2 regions of the Streptomyces sp. JK94 genome follow, and region 1 is predicted to be linked to the other one. Evidence: riboswitches for the same ligand, from Rfam matches in the RefSeq annotation. Region 1 holds a riboswitch; the other holds the start of a gene.
The links. A riboswitch is a leader RNA that binds a small molecule or an ion and turns the genes downstream of it on or off. The one in region 1 is predicted to bind S-adenosylmethionine.
Positions count from the first base shown of each region.

Region 2: it holds a riboswitch for S-adenosylmethionine, as region 1 does, so the genes downstream of both, ACVV2G_RS02020 (aminotransferase class V-fold PLP-dependent enzyme) here and thrC (threonine synthase) in region 1, are expected to answer to the same signal.

Region 1 is NZ_JBSICH010000025.1:137,116-140,266, reverse strand. It holds gene ACVV2G_RS22595 (alpha,alpha-trehalose-phosphate synthase (UDP-forming)) at 1-554, opposite strand, end outside; gene ACVV2G_RS22590 (glucosyl-3-phosphoglycerate synthase) at 665-1,609, opposite strand; SAM riboswitch class I at 1,749-1,896, shown strand; gene thrC (threonine synthase) at 1,915-3,151, shown strand, end outside.
Region 2 is NZ_JBSICH010000001.1:424,366-427,516, reverse strand. It holds gene ACVV2G_RS02020 (aminotransferase class V-fold PLP-dependent enzyme) at 1-1,410, opposite strand, end outside; gene ACVV2G_RS02025 (glycerate kinase) at 1-61, shown strand, start outside; SAM riboswitch class IV at 1,576-1,692, opposite strand; gene trpD (anthranilate phosphoribosyltransferase) at 1,780-2,844, opposite strand; gene qcrB (cytochrome bc1 complex cytochrome b subunit) at 2,985-3,151, opposite strand, start outside.

The sequences.
Region 1 (3,151 bases):
AGCATCCGGAAGTAGTCGACCGGCGCCCACGGCGTGTGCGAGAAGTGCCCGATGCGCAGGTCGGGACGGAGTTCGCGGAGCATCCCCGGGACCAGCGTCAGGTGGTAGTCCTGCACGATCGCGACCGCACCCTCGGCGGCCTCCTCGGCCAGCGCCTCGGCGAAGGCCCGGTTGTACGCCTCGTAGGAGGCCCACTGCCGCCGGAACTCCGCGTCGAAGACCGGCTCCAGGGGGGTCTGGTAGAGCATGTGGTGCACGAACCACAGCACGGAGTTGGCGATCCCGTTGTACGCGTCGGCGTGCACGTCGGCCGGCACGTCCAGCATCCGCACGCCGTCCTCGCCGGCCCCGCGCCGTACCGCCTCGCGGTCGCCGTCGCTCAGCGCGGAGCACACCCACAGCGCCCCCGCGTCCGGCCCGATGGCCGACAGTCCGGAGACCAGCCCGCCACCACCGCGTTTCGCGTGCAGCGAACCGTCCTCACGCACCTCGTACGAGACGGGCCCCCGATTGGAGGCGACCAGCACCTGAGCAGCACCGAAGCTTGAAGCCATACGCCTCAACCTAGCCCGGCCCCCAGAACCTCAAACGTGCCCGGGCGTCACCCCGGCGCCGATTTGGTCACACGGTGTCCCGGGCGGACGCGCCCGCCCGGCCCGGAGGGTCACGCCACCCTGCGGGCCGCGTACTCCGCGATCTCCGTCATGGGAGGCCGTTCCTCGGTGTCCACGGAGTACGTGCGCGGCTCGAAGCCGGCGGCGCCCCGCTCGAACTGGGTGAGGGACGGCCGGACCAGGTGGCCGCGGGCCAGCCGGAGCTGGGCGGTGCGGTAGATCGCGGCGGACATCCGGCCCAGGGCCTGGCCGTCCTGGTGCCGGTGCCTGCGGACGCCGACGTCGACCTGCGCCAGGGCGTCCAGGCCCACCAGGTGCAGGGCGTCGACCAGCAGGCCCAGCTCGACGCCGTAGCCGACGGGGAAGGGGAGCCGTTCCAGCAGGGAGCGGCGGGCCGCGTACTCGCCGCCGAGCGGCTGGACGAAGCCGGCCAGCCGCGGCCAGTGCATGTTCAGCAGCGGGCGGGCCATCAGCTCCGTGACCCGGCCGCCCTGCCCGGGAGCGGCGCCGAGCGGGCGGTCGTACATGGCCTTGACGAGGTGCACGTCCGGGTCGGTGAGCAGCGGGCCCACGATCCCGGCGACGAAGTCGGCGGAGAACTCGCGCAGATCGGCGTCGACGAAGCAGACGATGTCGCCGCCGGTGACCAGCAGCGAGCGCCACAGCACCTCACCCTTGCCGGGGACGGGCGGGACGCGGGGGAGTATCGCGTCGCGGTGCACGACCCGGGCGCCCGCCGCCGCGGCCACCGCCCCCGTGCGGTCGCGCGACCCGGAGTCGACCACCACCACCTCGTCGACGAGCGGGTCCGGGCCCATCAGGTCCCGGCGGATCACCGTGACGATGTCGCCGACCGTCGCCTCCTCGTCCAGGGCGGGGAGCACCACGCTCACCGTCTGCCCGGTGGCGCGCTTGGCGGTCAGGAGCCGCTGGAGCGGCCGGTCCGTCACGGACCAGGACCGTGCGCCCAGCCAGCGCTCGACTTCTTCCAGCACGGTCGGTGGCTCCTCTGTGATCCATCTCGCGGTACGGACGACTGTCTCAACCGTCCTGGCCTTCGGTTACAGTCTTGAACAACGCGCAGCACCACCGCATGCCGGGGGTCGCCACGCGCCCCGCACAACAATCGAATACCGCTCATCCAGAGGGGCAGAGGGATACGGCCCGTTGAAGCCCCGGCAACCCTCCAGTCGGTTCCCGTCACGCGGACGTGGCGAGGCTCCCGACTAGGGAAGGTGCCAAATCCGTCTCACGGCGAGATGCGTCGTGAGGAAGATGAGGAGAAAGGGCCTCGCCTCACATGGCTGTGCAGACTGCCGAAAGCACCACCACCCCCGCCGGCTCCGTCGACCTGGGCCCCGCCGCGGCGCTCTCCTGCCGCGAGTGCGGTCACCGCGTGCCGCTCGGCCCGGTCTTCGCCTGCGAGGAGTGTTTCGGCCCGCTGGAGATCGCCTACGACTTCTCGGACTACGACACCGAGGAGCTGCGGAAGCGCATCGAGGCGGGCCCCGCGAACATCTGGCGCTACGCCCCGCTGCTGCCCGTCCCCGCCGACGTGGCGACCAAGCCGAACATCAACCCCGGCTGGACCCAGCTGGTCAAGGCCGACAACCTGGCCCGCGAGCTGGGCGTCACCGGCGGTCTGTACGTCAAGGACGACTCCGGCAACCCGACGCACTCCTTCAAGGACCGCGTCGTCGCCCAGGCCATCGAGGCCGCCCGCGCCTTCGGCTTCACCACCCTCTCCTGCTCCTCCACCGGCAACCTCGCGGGGGCCGTCGGCGCCGCCGCCGCCCGCGCGGGCTTCCGCTCCTGCGTGTTCATCCCGCACGACCTGGAGCAGGGCAAGGTCGTCATGGCCGCCGTCTACGGCGGAGAGCTCGTCGGCATCGAGGGCAACTACGACGACGTGAACCGCTTCTGCTCCGAGCTGATCGGCGACCCGGCCGGCGAGGGCTGGGGCTTCGTCAACGTCAACCTGCGGCCGTACTACGCCGAGGGCTCCAAGACGCTGGCGTACGAGATCTGCGAGCAGCTCGGCTGGCGGCTGCCCGACCAGATCGTCGTCCCGATCGCGTCCGGCTCCCAGCTCACGAAGATCGACAAGGGTCTGCAGGAGCTGATCAGGCTCGGGCTGGTCGAGGACAGGCCGTACAAGATCTTCGGTGCCCAGGCCGAGGGCTGCTCGCCGGTGTCCACCGCCTACAAGGCCGGCCACGACGTCGTACGCCCGCAGAAGCCGGACACCATCGCCAAGTCGCTGGCCATCGGCAACCCGGCCGACGGCCCCTACGTCCTCGACATCGCGCGCCGCACCGGCGGCGCGGTGGAGGACGTGACGGACGAGCAGGTCGTCGACGCCATCAAGCTGCTCGCCCGCACCGAGGGCATCTTCGCGGAGACGGCGGGCGGCGTGACGGTAGGCGTCACGAGGAAGCTGATCGAGAACGGCGTCCTGGACCCGTCCCTCACCACCGTCGTCCTCAACACCGGCGACGGTCTGAAGACCCTCGACGCGGTGGCCGGCACCGGCCTCA
Region 2 (3,151 bases), on a different contig from region 1:
CGCCGGGGTGCCGGCGGCGGAGGTGGTGTCGGGCACGCAGCGCCCGTCCTCGGTCCGGTAGTTCCACCGGGCGCCGTCGCTCACCAGCTCCTTGACGGCGTCCACGAACCGCTCGACGTGCTCGTCCGGGGTGCCCGCGCCGAAGCTCACGCGGACGGCGTTGAGGGACTTCTCGCCGGGCGCCGCCTCGGGGGCCCCGCACTCGCCCTGCGTCCGCGGGTCGCCGCCCAGCAGGGTGCGCACCAGCGGGTGGGCGCAGAACAGGCCGTCACGCACGCCGATGCCGTACTCGGCGGAGAGCGCGGCGGCCAGGTGGGAGCTGTTCCAGCCCTCGACGACGAAGGAGAGGACGCCGACACGGGGCGCGTCGTCGCCGAAGAGGGACAGCACGCGCACCTCGGGCACCTCGGCGAGGCCCTCGCGCACCTTCCCGATCAGGTACTCCTCGCGGGCGACCAGCGTGTCGAACCCGGCCTCCGCGAGGGCCTTGCAGGCGGAGGCGACGGCATGGGCGCCGATGACGTTGGGCGACCCGGCCTCGTGCCGGGCGGCGCCGTCGTGCCACTGGACGTCCACGCCGCCGTCGGCGCGCCGGGAGACGCTGCGGCTGGCGCCGCCACCGGCCAGGTACGGCTCCGCCTCGCGCAGCCAGTCGGCCCGGCCCGCCAGCACGCCGGCGCCGAAGGGGGCGTAGAGCTTGTGCCCGGAGAAGGCGACCCAGTCGACGTCCAGGTCCGCCACCGAGACGGGGTGGTGCGGGGCGAGCTGGGCGGCGTCCAGCACGATCCGGGCACCGTGGGCGTGCGCGGCGGCGGCCAGTTCACGCACCGGCCACAGCTCGCCGGTGACGTTGGAGGCACCGGTGACGCACACCAGGGCGGGCCCGTACGGCTCGCGGGCGGCGAGGGCGCGCTCCAGGGTCTCGACGGCCTGCGCGGGGGTGCGCGGGGCGTCGAGGCAGGTCACGTCCACGTCCCTCCCCCCACGGCCCGCGCGGGGGGACCCCCAGGGCAGCAGCGAGGCGTGGTGCTCGGTCTCGAAGACGAAGACCCGGCAGCCGGCCGGCAGCGCGCCGGCGAGCAGGTTGAGGGAGTCGGTGGTGGACCGGGTGAACACGACCTGGTCGCCGTCCCGGCAGTCGAGGAACCCGGCGACGGTCCTCCGGGCGTTCTCGAACAGGTCGGTCGACAGCTGCGACAGGTACCCCGCCCCGCGGTGCACGCTGCCGTAGTACGGGGCGTAGGCCGCCACGTCGTCCCAGACCCGCTGGAGCGCGGGCGCGCTGGCGGCGTAGTCGAGCGCGGCGTAGGCGACCTCGCCGCCGGTGACGAGCGGGACGGTGACGTCCCGGCCCAGAACGGGCAGCGGGGCACGGACGGACCGGTCGGCGGCAACGGTGGAGACGGACATGGGTGCACTCCCGTGAAGGCAGGTGGATCACCACGCGAACCGCGACGGCTCGAGCGTGGGAGAAGGCGGAGAAGGACGTGCGGAGGCGGGGCTCTGCGGCCCTATCGCATTCGCTGGTTCACGGGAGACTCCCTCGGACGACCCAGGACCCCTGGTTTCGCGAGGGGTCCGCGCTTGCCGTGGACCTTGCTGTCCACCGCCTGGTCTTCACCCGGGGCACCCCGCCACGGACGGAGGGTTGCCGGACAGTCGGCCGGGGCCTCATGACTGTCACTCATGACCTGGAGAGGAAAGTACGTGAAGTGATCGCCGCCCCGCAACCCGGGTCCGGATCGCGGGACGGGCGTCGTCGTCCCGGGCGCGCGGCCCCTACGCGTTGCTCGCGGCCACCCAGCGGTCCAGCGCCCGCCTGGCGGCGCCCGAGTCGATCGCCTCGGCCGCCCGGTCCATGCCGGCCCTGATCCGCTCGGCCAGCGGCCCGTCGCCGGGCTCCAGGGCCACCAGGGCCGCCGCCGAGTTCAGCAGGACCGCGTCCCGCACGGGACCCGTCTCGCCGGCCAGCAGGCGGCGGGCGACGTCGGCGTTGTAGGAGGCGTCGGCGCCGCGCAGGGCCTCGACCGGCACCCGTTCGAGGCCGACGTCGCGCGGGTCGAAGGTCTCCTCGGTCACCCGGCCGTCCCGCACGACCCACACCCGGGAGGTGGCGGTCGTGGTCAGCTCGTCGAGGCCGTCGTCGCCCCGGAAGACCAGGGAGGAGTGGCCGCGCTCGGCGAAGACCCCGGCGATGATCGGCGCCATGCGCGCGTGGGCGACCCCGATCGCCTGGGACTTCACCTGCGCGGGATTGGTCAGCGGGCCGAGGAAGTTGAACACCGTGCGGATGCCCAGCTGACCGCGCGCCGCCGCCACGTGGCGCAGCGCCGGGTGGAACTTCACGGCGAAGCAGAAGGTGATGCCGGCCTCCTCGGCGACCTCCGCCACCCGCTTGGGCGTCAGCTCCAGGTTGACCCCGAGCTTCTCCAGGACGTCGGAGGCCCCGGAGGCCGAGGACGCGGCCCGGTTGCCGTGCTTGACGACCTTCGCTCCCGTGCCGGCCACGACGATCGCCGACATGGTGGAGATGTTGACCGTCTTGGCGCCGTCGCCGCCGGTGCCGACGATGTCGACCGTCTCGCCCGGCACCTCGATCACGTTGGCGTGGGCGTACATGGTGCGGACGAGACCGGAGATCTCCTCGACGGTCTCCCCCTTGGACCGGAGCGCCACCGCGAAGCCGGCGATCTGCGCGTCGGTGGCCTCGCCGCGCATGATCACGTCGAGGGCCCATGCGGTGTCGTCCGCGGACAGGTCCCGGCCGTCCAGCAGTCCGTTCAGCAGGGCGGGCCAGGAGCGGCCCGCCGCGTCGTCGCCTCCAGCGGGGGTCACAGCGCTCATGAGCCGCTCCTGTGTCGTGTGTGTCGTGTGTGTCGCGGGAAGAAGGTGCGGTCCCACCCTATCCAGCCCCGGGCACGGCGAAGGGCCCCGTCCGCGGAACGGACGGGGCCCTTCGACCGTGGTGTGGCGACGCTGGAGGGTCAGTGGTGGCCGTGGCCGCTCGTGATCTCCTTGTACTCCTCGACGGTGGGCTTCGGGATCTGCGACTCCTCGCCGTAGTACGACTTGCTGAGCTTGGCGCGCAGCTTCTCGGAGCCCTTGGCCTTGCGCTCGACGCCGTTCTCGTCGACCGTCGGGCCGATCTCGG